Regions from separate parts of the Verrucosispora sp. SN26_14.1 genome, predicted to be linked through region 1. Evidence: riboswitches for the same ligand, from Rfam matches in the RefSeq annotation. Region 1 holds a riboswitch; each other region holds the start of a gene.
The links. Region 1 has a riboswitch for cobalamin ahead of metE (5-methyltetrahydropteroyltriglutamate--homocysteine S-methyltransferase). Riboswitches for the same ligand answer to the same signal wherever they lie in the genome.

Region 1 (7,491 bases):
CCGACGGCAGCCAAGACGACGTGCCCTCCGTCGGCGGGTCGTCCTCCGATTACGGGAGCAGGATGAGTTTGCCGCCGGGCCGCCCGGAGCAGCTGAGTTCGGCGGCCTCCTGGATGGCGTCGAGGGTGACGGTGCGGGCGATCGTGACGGTCAGGACGCCACTGCCGGCCAGCCGGGCTATCTCGTTCATCAGGTCGAAGCGCATGTCGATATACGTGATCCGGGTACCGAGTTCAGCCGCGACGGCGAAGTCCGAGATGGTCAGGACCCGGTCGGGGTTGCCGGTCAGGTCGATCAGGGCCGGCAGCGAACTACCGGACGGGCCGGTCTGGCCGGGGCGGTCGGCTCGGCCGGCGATCGGGGTGGTGGCGTCTCTCATATCAGCGAGGATCAAGCCACCCGTGATGCCTCACCGGCAGCCGACAAGGACTGGTCGGGGCGGTCAGCGGTAGGGTGTTGCGGGGCTCGCCAGCGGGGGAGCGATAGGCTGCATCCGGTTATGCCTTGAGGTTCGGAGGTGAGGTGCGCGGTGGGTACCGGCTACGAACCGATGAGCCTGGTGGTGTTGGCGACCCATCTGGCGGCTGCGGACAGCGATCGGATCCGTTGGAAGCTGGTGTGGGAGTTCCTGGAGGAGTATCGGTGGGAGCCAGCCGACGCCAAGGTAGGTCTGTTGCAGGATGAGCCCGGGCCCACCGGGGACGTGCGGTGGGATGCGCTGTTGGCAGCGCTCGCGGAGCATCTGCTCGCGCAGGCGGATCTTGCTCCGCCGGCGTGGGTCGAGACTCGGGTGCTGCGTCGGGCCTGGTTCCCGGCCGAGCTGGCCATCCACCGCGCTGATGCTCTGGCTTGGGCTCCGGCGGCGTTTCGGAAACATGGTGTGTATGTGTCGGTGCATGATTTGGCGGCGGCGTGAGCGGGTCGGACGGCGTCCTGATGGGGCGCGCGGAACTTGAGCGTGCGTTCACCCGCCTGGGCGAGCGGCTCGTCCGCCGTGGCGTCGTGGCTGACATCTTCGTGGTGGGTGGTGCCGCGATGGCGCTGGCCTATGACGCGAAGCGGGTGACCCGAGATGTCGATGCGATGTTCGTCCCACACGGCGTGGTTCTCGACGAGGCCCGTGCGGTGGCCGACGACCTGGGACTGCCGCCCTGGTGGCTCAATGAGCAAGCCAGTGTCTACGTCTCCGGCAAGACCGATCCGGGCCGACGGCGGGTCTTCGACCATCCCGGGCTGCGCGTCATGGCGGCTTCGCCGGAGCACATCTTCGCGATGAAAGCACTCGCGGCGCGGGCCCGCGACGTGGACGATCTCCGTACCTTGGCGGCGCTGGCCGGCGTCGAGTCGGTGGACGACGCCGTACGCCTGTGCAGTGACTTCTACCCAGACGAGGTGATTTCACCACGGGCAATGGGAGTCATCCGCGAACTCTTCGAATGAGCCTGCGCAGCGGTCCCAGCACTCGCCGCACGCCTCGGAACCAGTTCTCTTGGAGTTGCACCAGGCGTGAGCCGGACTCTTCGGCGCTGCCCGATCACTGCCGCTACTCGGCCTGACCTACCCCATGACTGACTTCAGTCACGCCTGGCGAACCGTCCAGATCCACGTCACCCAGGCACTGGACATCATCCGGCAGGACCTCCAGATGGCGATGCCGCCATCGGTAAACCCCCGACCGCCATCGCCGAGAGGTGGCCGACGTCGCAAGCCATGAGCACATCGACCAGCCCAAGCATCCCTTCGCCGCGATATCGGTCGATGACGTGACGCCCGTCCGCCAGCGTGACGGACCCGGCCAGCCGCCTCACGGCGGCGACAGCGGCTCCCTCGGTCGGATTCGTGGGCCGGTCTGTTCGGTGACGAGCAGGACCTGCTCAGCCTCGACCTGACGAATCCAGGCGCGCTTGGAAGCGCGGAGCCGAGCCCACCGGGGTGGGCATGTTGAGCGGCACCGCGGGCACTCCCGCGATCACCGTGCAGGTTGCCGACGACCTCGGCGGATATCCCCACCGATTATGTGAACACGCGCAACGCCTGCCCGACCGGATCAGAGGTACGTCGTGGCAAGCCTGGTGGGCGGCAGGTACTACCGATGTGCTGGAGAGCGGACACCCACCGCTGAGTGATCCATCCGATTCCGACCGTCGTTGCAACAGATCCTCCCGGCGGGCTGGCGGGTGCAGGCCATCCTCGCGCTGCACTACATCGAAGCCAACCCCTACGCAGAATGAAAATGGCTGTCCCGTACGTCGGACACCCTGGCCCGGATGGTGCCCTCGGGCCCGTACGATGGCCGGTGGTGCTGGTTCGTCCCGTCCGTACGGGCGGGACGTCGTAAGAGGGAACCCGGTGGGAGACCGGGACTGCCCCGCAGCGGTGAGTGGGAACGACCGCCGTCATTTGAGCACTGGGCCGTGAGGTCTGGGAAGCGACGGCCAGTAGGCGACCTTGTGTCATGCCCGCGAGTCCGAAGACCTGCCAGCGCTGCGTACACCGCCGGTGTGCGCCGCCGGCGGCCTCTCGGGAGGGCCTGGGCGGAAAGCCGGTACCCGAGGTGTACCCGTTTTCCCTCCCGTGTCCGCCGGGCACTTCGAGGGAAGGACCCCCTTGGTGAGTACCGCATTCGGTCAGAGCACCGTGCTCGGCTACCCACGCATCGGCGCCAATCGTGAGCTGAAGAAGGCTGTCGAGGCGTACTGGAACGGCAGCATCGACGCCGACGGCTTGGAGAGCACCGCCGTTGGGCTGCGCGCCGAGGTCTGGCGCACGCTGCGCGACGCCCGTCTCGACGCGATCCCGTCGAACGTCTTCTCCTACTACGACCACGTTCTCGACACGGCCTTCGCCGTCGGCGCGATCCCGACCCGGTTCACCCGGCTCGGCCTCTCCACGCTCAACACCTACTTCGCCATGGCCCGCGGCGTGGACGCCGAGCCGGCACTGGAGTTGACGAAGTGGTTCGACACCAACTACCACTACCTGGTGCCGGAGATCGACTCCGACACCGTGTTCACGGCCGATCCGGCCAAGGCGCTCAGGGAGTACGCCGAGGCCGCTGAGCTGGGCATCACCACCCGGCCGGTGCTCGTCGGTCCGGCCACGTTCCTGCTGCTGGCCAAGGGCGACGATCCGTTCGCCCGCCTCGACGACCTGGTCGAGACGTACGCGCGGATCCTCACCGCGCTGGCTGAGGCGGGCGTGGCCTGGGTGCAGCTGGACGAGCCCGCGTACGTCGCCGACCGCACCCCGAGCGAGATCGACGCACTGCGCCGCGCCTACACCCGACTCGGCGAACTGGCTGCTCGGCCGCGGATCTTCGTCGCGACCTACTTCGGTGAACTCGGCGACGCGCTGCCGGCGCTGCTGGGCACTCCGGTCGAAGCCATCGGTCTGGACCTGGTGGCCGGGCCGGGTAACCTGCATCGGCTCGCCGCCGCCGGCCCGCTGGGTGGCAAGACGATCGTCGCCGGCCTGGTCGACGGCCGCAACATCTGGCGTACCGACCTGCGGGCCGCCGTCACGGCCGGCGCGACGGTCGCCGGCCTCGCCGATCACGTGGCGGTGTCCACCTCCTGCTCGCTGCTGCACGTCCCGGTCGACCTGTCCGCCGAGACCCGCCTCGACTCCCGGCTGGCCGAGCGGCTCGCGTTCGCCCGGCAGAAGGTCGACGAGGTCGTCGTGCTCGGCCGTGCGCTGCGCGACGGCACCACGTCGCTGCCCGCCCCGGTGTCGCCCAGCCCGGCGCAGTGGCGTCACGACGATGTCCGTGGCCGCCTGACCGCTCTGCGGCCCACCGACCGGCAGCGCGGCGACTACGCCACGCGGGCCGCCCGCCAGCAGGAACGGCTCGGGCTGCCGGAGTTGCCGACCACCACCATCGGGTCGTTCCCGCAGACCGGTGAGCTACGCAAGGCCCGTGCCGCGCACCGGGCCGGCAGGCTCGACGACGCTGGCTACGCGTCGCGCATGCGCGCCGAGGTGGAGCATGTCATCCGCCTACAGGAACAGTGGGGCCTGGACGTGCTCGTGCACGGTGAACCGGAACGCAACGACATGGTGCAGTACTTCGGCGAGCAACTCGACGGTTTCGCGGCCACCGAGCACGGCTGGGTCCAGTCGTACGGCTCCCGCTGCGTCCGCCCGCCGATCATCTACGGCGACGTGGCGCGTCGGGCGCCGATGACGGTGGAGTGGTCCACCTACGCGCAGTCCCTGACCAGCAAGCCGGTCAAGGGGATGCTCACCGGTCCGGTCACCATTCTGGCCTGGTCGTTCGTCCGCAGCGACCAGCCGCTGGCGGACACCGCCGACCAGGTCGCGCTCGCGCTGCGCGACGAGTGCCGTGACCTGGAGTCCGCCGGGATCCGCGTCATCCAGGTCGACGAGCCGGCGTTGCGGGAGACCCTGCCGTTGCGCAAGAGCGACCAGAAGGCGTACCTGGACTGGGCTGTCGGCGCGTTCCGGTTGGCCACCAGTGGTGTCGCCGACGACACCCAGATCCACACCCATCTGTGCTACTCGGAGTTCGGTGAGGTGATCACCGCCATCGACGCCCTCGACGCCGACGTCACCAGCATCGAGGCGTCCCGGTCGAAGATGGAGGTCCTCGACGATCTGGCCGCGATCGGCTACGGCCGGGGTGTCGGACCCGGGGTGTGGGACATCCACTCGCCCCGTGTGCCGTCGCGTGACGAGGTGGTCGAGGCGCTGCGTCGGGCCGTCGCGGCCGTGCCGGCGCGGCGGTTGTGGGTGAACCCGGACTGCGGGTTGAAGACCCGCGCCTACCCCGAGGTCGAGGCGTCCCTGCGGCATCTGGTCGCGGCCGCCGCTGAGGTCCGCGGCAACTGACTTCGCTACGCCGGGCGGTCCCGTCGCGGATCGCCCGGCTCGACCCGGGAGTGGATATTGAACGTCGAATCGACTGCTTTCCGTGCCGCGATCGAGATGGTCCGCGCGGTGGAGCCGCGTATCGCCGATGCGATCGCCAAGGAGCTGCACGATCAGCGGGAGTCGCTGAAGTTGATCGCCAGCGAGAACTACGCCTCACCGGCGGTGCTGCTGGCGATGGGTAACTGGTTGTCCGACAAGTACGCGGAGGGCACGATCGGCCGCCGCTTCTACGCCGGCTGCCAGAATGTCGACACCGTCGAGGCGGTCGCGGTGGAGCACGCGACAGCGCTCTTCGGCAGCCCCTACGCCTACGTCCAGCCGCACTCCGGCATCGACGCCAACCTGGTGGCGTACTGGGCGATCCTGGCCGACCGGGTCGAGGTCCCGCATCTGCGCCGGTTCGGGCGGCGGCAGGTCAACGACCTCACCGACACCGAGTGGGCGCAACTGCGGAGCGCGTTCGGCAACCAGCGGATGCTCGGCATGTCCCTGGACGCCGGCGGCCACCTCACCCACGGCTTCCGGCCCAACATTTCCGGCAAGATGTTCGACCAGCGCAGCTACGGCGTGGACCCGGCCACCGGGCGCATCGACTACACGGCGCTGCGGGAGACGGCCCGCGAGTTCAAACCGTTGGTCATCGTCGGTGGCTACTCGGCGTACCCGCGTAAGGTCAACTTCGCGGTGCTACGGGAGATCGCCGACGAGGTCGGGGCGACCTTCATGGTCGACATGGCCCACTTCGCCGGGCTGGTCGCCGGCAAGGTCTTCACCGGCGACTTCAACCCGGTCGCGCACGCACACATCGTCACCACCACGACCCACAAGAGCCTGCGTGGCCCGCGCGGCGGGGCGGTCCTGGCCCAGCCCGAGCTCGCCGACCAGGTCGACCGCGGCTGCCCGATGGTGCTCGGCGGCCCACTCAACCATGTCATCGCGGCGAAGGCGGTCGCGTTCGCCGAAGCCCGTCAACCCGCGTTCGCCGCGTACGCCCAGCAGGTCGTCGACAACAGTCAGGCCCTCGCCGACGGGCTGATGCGGCGCGGCGTACGCCTGGTCAGCGACGGTACCGACAACCATCTCGTGCTGATCGACGTGCACCCGTTCGGCCTGACCGGCCGCCAGGCCGAGCAGGCCCTTCTGGACAGTGGCGTGGTGACCAACCGCAACGCCATTCCCCGGGACCCCAACGGCGCCTGGTACACCTCGGGCATCCGTGTCGGCACCCCGGCCCTGACCAGTCGCGGCCTCGGCGTCGGTGAGATGGACCAGATCGCCGACCTGATCCACACCGTGCTCACCAGCACCACGCCGGCCGAGGGCTCCAAGGCGAAGTACCAGATCGACCCGGCCCTGGCCGGCCGGGTCAGCAAGCAGGCCACGGAGTTGCTCGCGGCATTCCCGCTCTATCCCGGTGTCGAACTCGCCTGAGCGGCAACGGTCCGGGTGGCACCACCTCGTGTGCGTGCCACCCGGGCCGTCGACTCCTCCCGGATTTCCGGCCCGCGCGCCGCTTCAGATCAGGCCTGCGACGGTGGCGACCGTGTCGGCGAGGTCGCGGCACGGACCCACCACCCCCACGGCCGGTGTACTCGGGGGTGACCACCCCTTGCCGGCGATCACGACCGTGGGCCGCCAGCCCGACACGTCGGCGAGCGTCCGGAGGACCTCCGGCCCGCGGCAATGGCGGTCGTGACTCCACACCACGACGACGGTGGGTCGGCTCCGGCCGACCACGTCGGCGAGCGCGGCGGGTCGCAGCCCGGCACCCAGGTGCACCGAGGCGATCCTGTCCTCGGCGAGCGCGGCGGCCACGGCGTCCAGTGCCACGCCGTCGCGGCGTTCGTCGATGGCGACCAGGAGGACCCGCACCGGCGACCCGGCGCGCGGTCGAGGCACGGTGGCGAAGACCTCGCTCAGACAGCGGGCCAGCACACGCCGGGTGAGCGCTCGACGTGCCTCGCTGTATCGGGCTCGGCTGATCAGGATGAAGGCGGGGCCGGCCAGGGTGTGCCAGGTGTGCACCACGCCCTGTGCGGCGACCGCCGCGGTCAGCGTCTCCCGCAGGGCCAGCACATCCAGGCGGCGAGCGGCGCGGGCGATTCCACGGGCGGCGGCCTGGGTGTGGTGGTCGCCGGCAGGATTCTCGACGGGCTGTAGCGTCGCCTGTCGGCGAGCCTGCAGGGCGGCTTCCGCCGCGGACAGGCCACGCGCGGTCAGCTGGGCCATCACCGTGAGCACGGCCACGTCCTGTGGCATATACCGGCGGTGTTGGCCGGGATGGTGACCGCTGGGGCCCAGCCCGTACCGCTGGTGCCAGGACCGCAGTGTCGTGGGGGCCACGCCGAGCCGGCGGGCGAGTGCCCCGGCGGGCAGTGGCGATTCGGTCCTACTATGCGGGGCGTCCGGTACCGGGAGGTCCGGCGGTTCGGCGGACGGTTTGCGGTGCGGTGACCGGTCCTCGTTCATCGGTGTCCTCGCCGCATGGTCAGCGACCAGGTCTGCGCGGGTGGCGGTGCCGTGAGTGTCGCGGTCGCCGGGAGGCATGGAGTGGGCGGTGGCTCATGGTTTCGTTTCGGGTGCGGACGCTGGTCGAGGGAG
Region 2 (7,491 bases), on a different contig from region 1:
CACGGCCTTCAAGCGTGTCCACGGGGTGAGTCCCCGCGAGCACCGCAGGCTCGCGCAGTCCGGGAGTCAGGTGGCGGTGACGATACGGTCGACCAGTTCCGGCACCCACTCGACGTACTCGACCTCGGCCCCTCCGGCATGCCGGACGTACAGGTAGCGGCCGGTAGGGCTGGTCGCCTCCGGCGTGGTGATCACGCCACCCTCGGCGGTCAGCGCGGCCACGACGGCATCCAGATCGTCGACGACGACGGTCGCCGAGGCGTGCGCGTAGCGGGCGCGTTGCGCTGGTGGGCCGGCGATCACCAGGAAGTCACCGAGCGCGGCCAACTCGACCGAGTCGAAGCCGAACCGCAGATCCGGCTCCGCGCCGACCAGGGTCCGTAGCGACGGCAGCGAGGTGTCGAGGTCGTCCACCCAGAGCCGGGCGTACGTCTTCAGGACGGTCATGTCAGCTCCTGTACGTTGACGTCGTCGACCAGACCGTAGGCCCGCACGACGGCCGGGGTAAGTACGCACCTTTCGGTAACCGGTGCGGGTGAAGGAGCAGCGGCACGTGGACGAGCCGTCTCCCGGTACGCCGACGGCGGCGCAGGTGGCCCAGGTGCACCTGGTGGCCATTGAGGTGTTCGGCGTGGTCGGCACCAAATGGGCCCTGCCGGTCATGGAGGCCATCGGCACCGACACGCGTCGCTTCGGTGAACTGCACCGCAAGGTCACCGGCATCAGCCATCGGCTGCTGACCGCGACGCTTCGTCAACTGGAGCGGAACGGGGTGGTCGACCGGACGCTCCACCCCACCGTGCCGCCTCGCACCGATTACCGGCTCACCCCTGCCGGTCTGGAACTCCATCAGACGATCAACGGGTTCTGCCGGTGGAGCCGCCGTCATCTGGACGACGTCCTGGCCTCCCGCCGCCGGTTCGAACAGACGTGACGCCGTCCTCTCCGGCCGCGCGGTGGCGGCCCGGACGAGGAAGACTGCGGGTATGGCTGACGAAGACGACGCGAAGGCGGCGCTGCTGCACTACCTGCAGGCAACGCGCGACGACCTGATCTGGAAGCTCGACGGACTCAGCGAACGCGAAGTCCGACTCCCCCGCACGCCGACCGGCAACAATCTGCTGGGGATCGTCAAGCATGCGCTGAACACCGAAGCCGGCTACTTCGGTCCCACCTTCGGTCGCGCGTTCCCGACCCCGGAGGAACTCGTCTCCGAGTCGGATTTCGACGAGGACCCGCAGGCGGACTGGTACGCGCGGGAGGACGAGACGAAGGACGGCCTGATCGACCTGTACCGCCGCGTCGCCGTCTTCGCCGATCAGACGATCACCCGGCTACCGCTGAACACGGTGGGACAGGTGCCGTGGTGGCGGCCGGAGCGGCAGGCGGTGACGTTGCACCGGGTCATCGTCCACGTGACCTGGGACCTCGCGCGTCACGCCGGGCACGCCGACATCCTGCGCGAGCAGCTCGACACGAGAATCGGCCTGCGGCAGGAGAACACCAACATCCCGACCGACTATCCGTGGCCGGATTACCTCGCCAGGTTGACCCGACTGGCCGACCGCTTCGCCTAGCGCCTGGCCGATCGCCGTGTGCGGACGGGGTTACGCTGGCCGGGTGCGGTTGGTCATCATGGCGGACACCCACCTGCCGAAACGTGCCCGGGACCTGCCGGCCGAGCTGTGGGCGGCCGTCGACACCGCCGACCTCGTGATCCACGCCGGCGACTGGGTCGACGCGTCGTTGCTGGACGACCTGGAGCGACGTCGTGCCCGACTGATCGGCGTCTTCGGCAACAACGACGGCCCCGAGTTGCGTACCCGGTTGCCGGAGATCGCCCGCGCGGACGTCGACGGCCTGCGGATCGCGGTGGTGCACGAGACCGGTCCGGCCGGCGGCCGGGAGCGGCGGTGCGCGGCCCGGTTCCCCGACTGCGACCTGCTCGTGTTCGGGCACTCCCACATCCCCTGGGACAGCGAGGCGCCCGGTGGCCTGCGGTTGCTCAACCCCGGTTCGCCGACCGACCGGCGGCGCCAGCCGTACGCGACGTACCTCACCGCCGAGGTGACCGAGGGTCGGCTCGACGCCGTGACGCTGCACGAGGTGCCGCGCTGACACGGGGTGAACCGGCGCGCGGATCGGCATAGTCTGGGCCCATGCCGAAAGCGATCTGGAACGACCTGGTCATCGCCGAGAGCACGGACACCGTCGTGGTCGAGGGTAACCACTACTTCCCCCGCGCGGCGCTCCGCGACGACCTGTTGCGCGAGTCCGACACGCACACGCACTGCCCGTGGAAGGGCACCGCGTCCTACTACACGCTCGATCACGACGGGAAGACCAGCGTGGACGCCGTCTGGTACTACCCGGAGCCGTTGCCGGAGGCGGAGATGGTCCGGGACCGGGTCGCGTTCTGGAAGGACGTCACGGTCGTCGGGTGACCACCAGCGCGGTCGCCCAGAGCACCACGGCCGCGCCGAGCGAGGCGACAGCCGCCGCGAGTTCCGGCATTCCCCAGACGTACGCGCCGAAGGACGCGACCGCCACCAGGGCGAGTGCGAGCGCTGTCCACACGTACTCGCGTTGGCGGAGGATCGCGACGAGCGGCACGAAGTGCGCCGCGACGATGACCAGGACGAGGGTGGGGATCAGCCTCGGGTGTCCGGTCGGCACGGCGACCAGGCAGACGCCGCCGATCAACAGTCCCTGCACGACGCCGACCCGGTTGAACCGGCGCATCCAGGACGCCGACAGTCGGCGGTGGTCCTGCGGTCGAGGCCGGGTCATCCCCAGGGCGAGGACGATGGCGGTGATCACGGTCGCGGCGACGAGCAGCGGGATGCGCGCGGCGGTGGGCGCGAGGTGCAGTCCGGAGACCGCCCAGAGCAGGGCGAAGCCAGCGAGGACGAGGGTCCCGGTGCGGGCCAGGGCGCGCTCGGACACGGCGACGTCCTCGGTGCGCGTGCGGGTTTCTCCGGTGTCGGTCATGACGTCCCTTCCCTGGTCACGGAGCCGGGCAGCAGGTGTCCGAGCAGAAGTTTGAGGATGAGCATCGGTGCCAGCCAGGCGAGTGCCGTCGGGACCGGTGACAGCGTGACCGCCGCGACGAGCAGCACGGTCGCGGCCGCGAACGCGAGTGGGCGTTTCAGCGTCGGTCCGGCGATGGCGATCGGTACGGCGGCGGCGAGGGTGCCGGCGTAGAGCACGATCGCGGTCGACCACGGGTACGCGGGCAGGACTAACGCGACGACGGGCAGGTGGACGTGGGCCGCCACGAAGACCAGTTGTCGTCGGACAGCGTCGGTGCCGGTATGGAACCGCCTCGACGCGGACACGGTGGCGTTCACGACGGCACCACCGAACAGGTCGAACCCGAGCACCGTCAGCAGGAGCACGATCGGCACCGGGTAGCCGGCAGCGGCGCCGACGGCCCCGGCGACGGTCGCGCCGATACCTGCGGTGAGGTAGCTGAGCCGACTTTCCGCCCGCGTGGCCCCGGGCGCGACGAGCAGGTCGTTGAGCCGCGAGACCGGACCGCGCGACGGAAGCGGGGGCGTTGTCGTGGGCATGGCTGCCGTTCGCTCGCAGGACGGGTGGTGAACTATCGCTCAGCATAGTGAACGTTTATGCACCCGTCGAGTCGAGGGTCTGTCCGGAGGAGCCCGACTCGACGACGTCACTCAGCCGTCGGCCGGGACGGGCTCCTGGATCGCCGTGCCGGAGTAGAGCCGGTCGATGGTGCCCCACCAGCGCCGCAGGCCGTCGTGGCCCATCGGATCGGTGCCGAGCACGTCGGTGATGCGGTCGCGCAGCAGGATGATGGAGAGCTCGTGGGCCAGCAGCACGACCGCGAGCTGTGCCCGGTCCACGTCCGGGGCGACCGCGCCCGCGTCGGCCATCCGGTGCATGAGCGAGTCGGCGAACCCCTGCAGCATCCGATACGCCTCGACCGAGCGCGACGTGGTGCCGACGAGCAGGTGCGCGAGATACCGGGTGGCCGACGGGGAGGACAGCGCGTCGGCCGACGCGAGGAAGCGGTCGGGCGGGCCGGAACCGGCTGTCTCGGCGAGTGCCTCCAGCGCGTTGCCCAACACGCCCAGCACGTGCGCGTCCACGGCGGCGACCAGGCCCTCCCGCGACCCGTAGTGCTTGATGATGAGCGACTGCGAGACTCCCGCGCGCTCCGCCACCTGCTTGAGCGACGCGGCCGCCGGCCACTGTTCGCCGAAGAGTTCCAGGGCCGTGTCCCGAATGATCGCCTTGGCGGTGCGATCCTCGGGTGCATACATGTTCACCACAGTAGCAATCCCGGCGTTCGCTGCGAACGGGCCGGCAGTGCCACCGGCGTCAGGTCAGTGCCCCGGCCATCCGCCGCACTCCTTCGGCGACCAGTTCGGGGGTGGTGCCGAGGTTGAATCGCGCGTGTCCCGCTCCCCCGGTGCCGAAGACGGGGCCGGGACTGAGCGCCACCCGGCCGCGTTCGAGGAAAGTCGCGGCGGGGTCGTCACCGAGACCGAGGGCGCGGCAGTCGAGCCAGGCCAGATAGGTGCCCTCGCCAGGGCGGTATCGGACCGCGGGAAGGTGTTCGGCGAGTAGCCGGGCGAGGAGACGACGGTTCTCGTCGAGATCGGCCAGGAGGGCGTCGAGCCAATCGCCGCCGTCCCGCAGGGCGGCGACGTGGGCCAGCACTCCGACATGGCTGGGGCTCTCGTTGACCCAGGCGGGGATGCGGGCGAGATCGTCGACCGCGGCGGGTCCGGCGACGGCGACGGCGGCCTTGAGACCGGCGAGGTTCCACGCCTTGGACGCGGAGATCACCGAGAAGCCGTTCTCGGCGCCCGGCACGCTCAGGTACGGCGTGAACCTCGCCCCGGCCAGCACCAGCGGCGCGTGGATCTCGTCGACCACCACACGCACACCATGTCGGTCCGCCAGTGCGGCGACCTCGGCGAGTTCGTCGGCGGTGTGCACGCTGCCGGTCGGGTTGTGCGGGCTGCACAGCAGGTACGCGGGCCGGGAGCCACGACGTGCCGCGCGCCGGAACGCGTCGTCCAGGACCGTCATGTCGATCCGGCCGTCCGCGCCGAGCGGGGCCTCTTCGATGGGGCGACCGGTACGCCCCACCACCTGGTAGAACGGCGCGTAGACCGGGCAGTTGACCACGACAGCGTCCGTCCGGCCGCAGATCACGTCGAGGACCTCGACGATGCCGCTCATCACGTCCGGGACCATCGTGGTGCGGTCCACGGCGATGCCGTCGAAGTCCCAGCGGTCGCGGGCGAAGTTGGCGAGCGCCTCGGCGTAGGCGGTGCCGGCGGGGTAGCCCGTGTCACCACGTCGGACGGCCTCGATGATCGCGTCGACGACCGGCCCGGCCAGCGGCGCGTCCAGCTCCGCCACGAACATCGGCAGCACGTCGCCCGGGTGGGCGCGCCACTTCTCGCTCGTCCGCTTCCGGAGCTGATCGAGGGTGAGCTGCCGCAGGGGCGTGGTCTCGGAGGTCACGACACCGAGACTAGTGACTCGATCTTCCGGCAGCGCCGACGGACGACGGTGTCCGGTAGGGTGCTCGGCGGCACGAACTGTTGCGAGGTGCCCCGCCGGTGGTGGGGAGAATCGGGAAGCCGGTGAGAGTCCGGCACGGGCCCGCCGCGGTGACCGGGGAGCTGCCGCCCACGCGCGTCACGCGCAGCCACTGGCCCGGCTCGGGCCGGGAAGGCGGGCGGTGAGGTGACGATCCGGAAGTCCGAAGACCGGCCTCGCGCCTGGTTGCCCTGCCGTGAGGGCAGGGCCTGGAGCGCAGCGGGAGCCTGCCCATGTTCGACGATGTGTACGAGGTCATCCACGCCCGCCGGGACGTACGGGGCGAGTTCACCGGCGCGCCGATCCCGGCCGAGGTCCTCGATCGGGTGCTGGCCGCCGCGCATGCCGCGCCCAGCGTCGGCCTGTCGCAGCCGTGGGACTTCATCCTGGTCCGCGATCCTGGGTTGCGGGCGGAGTTCCACCGCCACGTGCAGCAGGAACGGGACGTCTTCGCCGCCGGTCTGCACGGGGAGGAGGCGCGCCGGTTCAGCCGGATCAAGATCGACGGGGTGTTGGAGTCGACGCTCTCCGTCGTGGTGACGTACGACCCGGACCGGGGGTCCCCGACGGTGCTGGGTCGGCACGCCATCGCCGACGCCGGCCTGTACTCGGTGTGCCTGGCGATCCAGAATCTGTGGCTGGCGGCCACGGCCGAGCGGCTCGGCGTGGGGTGGGTCTCGTTCTACCGGGAGCCGTTCGTGCGGGACCTGCTGCGGATCCCGGCGGGTGTCCGCCCGGTGGCCTGGCTGTGCCTGGGTCCGGTCACCCACCTGGAGCAGGTGCCGGACCTGGAGCGACACGGCTGGCGGCAGCGCCGTCCCTGGCAGGCAGCGGTGCACCGGGACCGGTGGGAGCCGTCGGACCACTGACCCCGGGTACGCGTCAGCCGGGGGCGAGGAGGCAGAACTCGTTGCCTTCCGGGTCGGCCATGACCGTCCACGGGAGATCGTCGCGGCCCACGTCCACGGTGGTGGCGCCCAGGGCCCGCAGCCTGTCCACCTCGACCTGCGGGTCGTCACCGGGATACGGGCGGACGTCGAGGTGGACCCGGTTCCAGCCGGTCTTCGCGTCGGGCGTGCGGAGGAAGTGCAGGTACGGGCCCACGTCGGCGGCGGAGCGCAGGACCGCTGCGCGGTCGGTGATGTCGTGCAGACGCCAGTCCGTGGCGGTGCTCCAGAAGTCGGCCATGGCGCGCGGGTCCGCGCAGTCGACCACGACGGCGGCGACCGGTCCGACGTCCTGGAGCGTCGGCCGGGGTTCCAGGACGCAGAACTCGTTGCCCTCCGGGTCGGCCATCACCGTCCACGGGACGTCGCCCTGACCCACGTCGGCGGGGGTGGCGCCGAGTTCCTTCAGACGCGCGACCGTCGCGGCGTGATGGTCCGCCGAGGTGGTGGCGAGGTCGAGGTGTACCCGGTTCTTCGCCGTCTTGGGTTCTGCGGAGACGACGAGGTCGACGAAGACGGCGACCGGGTCGGGATAGTCGACACCCTCGGGTTCGAGGTTGGTGACGCCTGGCTCCTCGCTGGAGATCCCCCAACCGAGCGCCGCCGCCCAGAAACCGCCCAGCGCGGAGTCGTCCCGGGCCTTCATGTTGATCTGCACGAGTCGCGTTGCCATCCGGCGATGCTAGCGGCATCGCGAAACGAATTCGATTTACTTGATGCCAGTCGATACACCTCCGTGAAGTTTCGGAATTCACGCCCGACTTGTCCGTATTAGAGCTTTATCGTGTCCCTGCGTGACAGCACGCCAACGGGGATGCACGAGGAGGACAAGTTGACTGGACCGACAGGGATGACGACGGGCGAGTCGAGCAGTCGAGGAGGTCGTCGCAAGCTCAAGGCGATCCTGGCCGGCGGGCTCGCGCTCGGCCTCGGCGCCACGATCACCCTCGCCGCCTGG
Region 3 (5,180 bases), on a different contig from region 1:
AGGTCCGGGGCGGTGCAGCCGACCACCGCGGTCATCGTGGCCGGCAGCCCGGCGGTCGCGGCGGCCACCGCCTCCAGGTCGGACGCGTGGAACGTCCGGCCGTTGACGAAGATCACGTCCTTCGCGCGGCCGGTCACACAGAGCCGGCCGGCGCGCTGGAAGCCCAGGTCACCGGTGCGCAGCCAGCCGTCCACGAAGGTCTCCCGGCTGGCCTGCGGATCCCGGTGGTAGCCGCGCGCCACGTTCGGGCCGCGTACCTCGACCAGGCCCACCCGCTCCTCGGGCAGCGGACGGTGTAGTTCGTCGACGACGCGTACCTCGCAGCCGGGCACGGGGTGTCCCAGGTCCATCAGCTCCACCGCGTGCGTACCCGGCGCGGTGCTCACCGCCCGGCCCTGGCTCAGCGCGGCACGGTCCAGCACCAGCGGCGCGGCGACCTCCCCGGGCGGCGGGAAGGTCACCGCGAGGGTCGCCTCCGCCAGGCCGTACACCGGTCGCAGGGCGGCCGGGGCGAGCCCGGTCGGGCGGACGTGCGTCAGGAAGGCCCGCCACACCGTGGGGGAGATGGGCTCCGCGCCCACCACCACGCACCGGACGCGGCTCAGGTCGAGCGTGGCGAGAAGATCCGTCGGGACCCGGCGGACCGCCAGCGCCAGCGCGAAGTTCGCCGCCGAGAGCAGGGTCGCGCGATGCCGGTGGGCGGCGGTGAACCACAGTGCCGGGCGCTTGGCGAACGCCATCGGAGGTACGCGGACCTGCGTGCACCCGATGGCCAGCGGGGTCAGGTGGGTGCCGATCAACCCCATGTCGTGGAAGTACGGCATCCAGGTGACCAGCACGTCGTCCGGTCCGGCGCCGCTGGCCAGCCGGGACTGCTCCACATTGGCCAGCACGTTGGCGTGGGTCAGCTCCACCCCGCGCGGCGTGCCGGTGCTGCCGGAGGAGAACTGGAGGAACGCCACGTCGTCGGGGTCGGCGGCGAACGACTCCTCCAGCGGGGGGCTGGTACGCAGGTCGGCCAGCCGCAGCACCAGGCCCGCCAGCCCGTCGGCGACCGCCCCGGTGGCGTCGTCCACCACGGTCACCGCGTCGGCGAGCAGCTCGCGCACCGCCCGTACCCGGGCCGGTTCGGGCGGCAGCGGCACCGGGACCAGCCCGGCGGCGAGCGCCCCCCAGAACAGCGGCTGGAAGTCGTCGCCGGCGTCGGCGACCAGGATCACCGGGGTGCCGGGGATCACGCCGGCCGCCCGGTAGCCGCCCGCCACCCGCAGCGACTCGTCCCGCAACTGCCGCACGGTGACGGTGCGCTCGGTGCCGTCCTCGCGAACGTGCACGACCACCTGGTCGGGTGCGCGATCTGCGGCCTGGACGAGGACGTCGAGCAGTGTCCGTCGGTCGCCGGGTCCGGCCGCAGTCTGCACGCGACGATGCTAGTGGGCATGATCGAGTACCCGGCCGACGGTCGCCGGGATGCCCGTCATCTGACACGCGACACGCCCGGCACAGCATCTGGTGTTGCCATCTCCGCACCGCACCCATATATGGTGTGCCCCGTAGCTGGTTCGACCGCCGCTCCACGGCGGTCGAGGCAAGAGGGAACCCGGTGTGAATCCGGGACTGCCCCGCAGCGGTGAGTGGGAACGACCGCCGTCATCACGCACTGGACCCGCCAGGTCTGGGAAGCGACGGCCAGTAGGCGCGAGCATCAGGCCCACGAGTCCGAAGACCTGCCAGCGCGCCGCACGCGACGTGTGCGGCGGTCGAAGGCCGCGTGGGACGGCCGACGCCAGGAGCTGGTCGTCACGGCAGCAGTGCCGTCGGCAGACCGGCGGCGTCCTCCCGCGCGGACCCGACGATCTCGGGGACAGGCGTGAGGAGGGGAACATGACGGTGACCCAGGAGCAGGCGGGGCCGGAGCAACGCCGGCACGTCATGCAGGTCCGCAAGCGGAACGGCGACACCGAGCCGGTGGACGTCAACAAGATCGTCAAGGCGGTCGAGCGGTGGGTCGCCGACCTGGACGAGATCGACCCGCTGCGGGTGGCGACGAAGACCATCAGCGGGCTGTACGACGGCGCGACCACGGCCGAGATGGACAAGCTCTCCATCCAGACCGCGGCCGAACTGATCGGTGAGGAGCCGCAGTACTCGAAGCTGGCGGCCCGACTGCTGGCCGCGTACGTGGACAAGGAGGTCCGCGGACAGCAGGTGGCCAGCTTCAGCCAGTCCATCCGGTACGCACACGGCCTGGGCCTGATCGGCGACGACACCGCCGCGTTCGTGGCCCGCAACGCCCGCAAGCTGGACGACGCCGTCGACCCGGCGGGGGACCTGCGCTTCGAGTACTTCGGCCTGCGCACCGTCGCCGACCGGTACCTGCTGCGGCACCCGCAGACCCGGCTCGTGGTGGAGACGCCGCAGTACTGGCTGCTGCGGGTCGCCTGCGGCCTGTCCCAGACGCCCGGCGAGGCGATCGGCTTCTACCGGCTGATGTCCAGCCTGGCCTACCTGCCCAGCTCGCCGACGCTGTTCAACTCCGGCACCCGGCACACGCAGATGTCCTCGTGCTTCCTGGTCGACTCGCCGCGCGACGAGCTCGACTCCATCTACGAGCGCTACCACCAGGTCGCGAAGCTGTCCAAGTTCTCCGGTGGCATCGGCATCTCCTGGTCCCGGGTGCGCGGTCGGGGCGCCCTGATCCGGGGCACCAACGGCAGGTCGAACGGCATCGTGCCGTTCCTCAAGACACTGGACGCCGGGGTGGCCGCGGTCAACCAGGGCGGCCGTCGCAAGGGCGCGGCCTGCGTCTACCTCGAACCGTGGCACCCGGACGTGGAGGAGTTCCTCGAACTGCGGGACAACACCGGCGAGGAGTCCCGGCGTACGCACAACCTGAACCTCGCCAACTGGATTCCGGACGAGTTCATGCGCCGGGTCGAGGCGGACGGCGACTGGTCGCTGGTCGACCCGTCGGACGCCCCCGAGCTGCCCGACCTGTTCGGTGAGGCGTTCGACGAGGCGTACCGCGCGGCGGAGAAGAAGGCGGTCAAGACCGTCAAGGCCCGAGACCTGTACGGCCGGATGATGCGGACGCTCGCGCAGACCGGCAACGGGTGGATGACCTTCAAGGACGCCTCGAACCGGCTCTCCAACCAGACCGGTGCCCCGGGCAACACCATCCACCTGTCGAACCTCTGCACCGAGATCCTGGAGGTCAACGACGACGCCGAGACGGCGGTCTGCAACCTCGGGTCGGTCAACCTGGGCGCGCACGTCACCGCGGACGGGGTCGACTGGGAGCGGCTGCGCGCGACGGTGCGTACCGCCGTGGTGTTCCTGGACCGGGTGATCGACATCAACTACTACCCGGCCGAGCAGGCGGCGGCGTCGAACCCGCGCTGGCGCCCCGTCGGGCTCGGGCTGATGGGCCTCCAGGACGCGCTCTTCACGCTGCGCCTGCCGTTCGACTCCCCGGCCGCCCGGGAACTGTCGACCCGCGTGCAGGAGGAGATCTTCCTGACCGCGTTGGAGACCTCCGCCGGGCTCGCCGAGCGGTTCGGCCCGCATCCCGCGTACGCCGAGACCCGCGCCGCCCGGGGTGAGCTGCACCCGGACCTGTGGGGCGCCGAGGTCGGCCAGACCGAGCGGTGGGCCGCGCTGCGCGAGACGATCGGTCGGCACGGCCTGCGGAACTCGCTGCTGGTGGCGATCGCCCCGACCGCCACCATCGCCTCGATCGCCGGCTGCTACGAGTGCATCGAGCCGCAGGTGTCCAACCTGTTCAAGCGCGAGACGATGTCCGGCGAGTTCCTCCAGATCAACACCTATCTGGTCCGCGAACTGAAGGCGCGCGGGCTGTGGACGGCCCCGATCCGGGAGCAGATCAAGCGCGCCGAGGGTTCCGTGCAGGGCGTGGTCGAGCTGCCCGCCGACGTACGCGAGCTGTTCCGGACCGCGTGGGAGCTGCCGCAGCGGGCGCTGATCGACCTGGCGGCGGCCCGCGCCCCCTTCATCGACCAGTCGCAGTCGCTGAACCTGTTCCTGAGCGCGCCGACCATCGGCAAGCTCTCCTCGATGTACCTGTACGCCTGGAAGTCCGGGCTGAAGACCACCTACTACCTGCGGTCGCGTCCGGCGACCCGAATCCAGCAGGCCACTGTCGCCGTCACCCCGAGCGTCACGCCGGTCGTGGCGGTCAGCGACGACGAGGCGTTGGCCTGCTCCCTGGAGAACCCCGAGAGCTGCGAGGCATGCCAGTGACCACCGTCTCCGAGACCAGCACCAGCACCGGCGTGGGGGAGCGGCACCTGCTGCTCGACCCCGGCATGGACCTGACCCTGCGGCCGATGCGCTACCCGCAGTTCTTCGACCGCTTCAAGGACGCCATCAAGAACACCTGGACGGTGGAGGAGGTCGATCTGCACTCCGACCTCGCCGACCTGGCCAAACTCTCCCCGGCCGAGCAGCACCTGGTGTCCCGGCTCGTGGCGTTCTTCGCCACCGGCGACACCATCGTCGCCAACAACCTCGTGCTCAACCTCTATCAGCACGTCAACTCGCCGGAAGGCCGGCTGTACCTCTCCCGGCAGCTGTTCGAGGAAGCGGTGCACGTCCAGTTCTACCTGAACCTGCTGGACACCTACGTTCCGGACGAAAAGGAACGGTTCGAGGCGTTCGCGGCGGTGGAGAACATCCCGTCGATCGCCCGCAAGGCCGAGTTCTGCTTCAAGTGGATCGACTCCATCTTCGACCTGCGCGAGCTGCGGACCCGCGAGGACCGGCGGGCCTTCCTGCTGAACCTGATCTGCTTCGCCGCCTGCATCGAGGGCCTGTTCTTCTACGGCGCTTTCGCCTACGTCTACTTCCTGCGCTCCCGGGGGCTGCTGCACGGCCTCGCCTCGGGCACCAACTGGGTGTTCCGCGACGAGTCCATGCACATGGCCTTCGCCTTCGACGTGGTCGACACCGTCCGCGCCGAGGAGCCGGACCTGTTCGACGCCGAGCTGGAGCAGCAGGTCAAGGACATGCTGGCCGAGGCGGTCGAGTGCGAGGTGCAGTTCGCCGTCGACCTGCTGGAGCAGGGCGTCTCCGGCATGTCGCCGGCCGACATGCGGGAGTACCTCCAGCACGTGGCCGACCGGCGGCTGGCCGTCCTCGGCATCGCACCGATGTACGGCAGC

Region 2: it holds a riboswitch for cobalamin, as region 1 does, so the genes downstream of both, bluB (5,6-dimethylbenzimidazole synthase) here and metE (5-methyltetrahydropteroyltriglutamate--homocysteine S-methyltransferase) in region 1, are expected to answer to the same signal.
Region 3: it holds a riboswitch for cobalamin, as region 1 does, so the genes downstream of both, EYA84_RS24795 (ribonucleoside-diphosphate reductase subunit alpha) here and metE (5-methyltetrahydropteroyltriglutamate--homocysteine S-methyltransferase) in region 1, are expected to answer to the same signal.

Annotation. Positions count from the first base shown of each region.
Region 1 is NZ_SISL01000004.1:7,236-14,726, reverse strand. Features, by position in the region: gene EYA84_RS00680 (zinc-binding dehydrogenase) at 50-379, opposite strand; gene EYA84_RS00675 (hypothetical protein) at 530-916, shown strand; gene EYA84_RS00670 (DUF6036 family nucleotidyltransferase) at 913-1,440, shown strand; cobalamin riboswitch at 2,287-2,498, shown strand; gene metE (5-methyltetrahydropteroyltriglutamate--homocysteine S-methyltransferase) at 2,611-4,848, shown strand; gene EYA84_RS00660 (glycine hydroxymethyltransferase) at 4,906-6,321, shown strand; gene EYA84_RS00655 (MerR family transcriptional regulator) at 6,406-7,359, opposite strand; gene EYA84_RS00650 (hypothetical protein) at 7,453-7,491, opposite strand, start outside.
Region 2 is NZ_SISL01000112.1:4,221-11,711, forward strand. Features, by position in the region: gene EYA84_RS13025 (AraC family transcriptional regulator) at 1-157, shown strand, start outside; gene EYA84_RS13030 (VOC family protein) at 67-447, opposite strand; gene EYA84_RS13035 (helix-turn-helix domain-containing protein) at 536-934, shown strand; gene EYA84_RS13040 (DinB family protein) at 987-1,577, shown strand; gene EYA84_RS13045 (metallophosphoesterase) at 1,621-2,118, shown strand; gene EYA84_RS13050 (DUF427 domain-containing protein) at 2,160-2,444, shown strand; gene EYA84_RS13055 (hypothetical protein) at 2,428-2,991, opposite strand; gene EYA84_RS13060 (hypothetical protein) at 2,988-3,572, opposite strand; gene EYA84_RS13065 (TetR/AcrR family transcriptional regulator) at 3,684-4,292, opposite strand; gene EYA84_RS13070 (MalY/PatB family protein) at 4,351-5,508, opposite strand; cobalamin riboswitch at 5,577-5,780, shown strand; gene bluB (5,6-dimethylbenzimidazole synthase) at 5,820-6,455, shown strand; gene EYA84_RS13080 (VOC family protein) at 6,469-7,206, opposite strand; gene EYA84_RS13085 (SipW-dependent-type signal peptide-containing protein) at 7,366-7,491, shown strand, end outside.
Region 3 is NZ_SISL01000376.1:18-5,197, forward strand. Features, by position in the region: partial or broken gene EYA84_RS24790 (AMP-binding protein) at 1-1,421, opposite strand, end outside; cobalamin riboswitch at 1,542-1,750, shown strand; gene EYA84_RS24795 (ribonucleoside-diphosphate reductase subunit alpha) at 1,885-4,260, shown strand; gene EYA84_RS24800 (ribonucleotide-diphosphate reductase subunit beta) at 4,257-5,180, shown strand, end outside.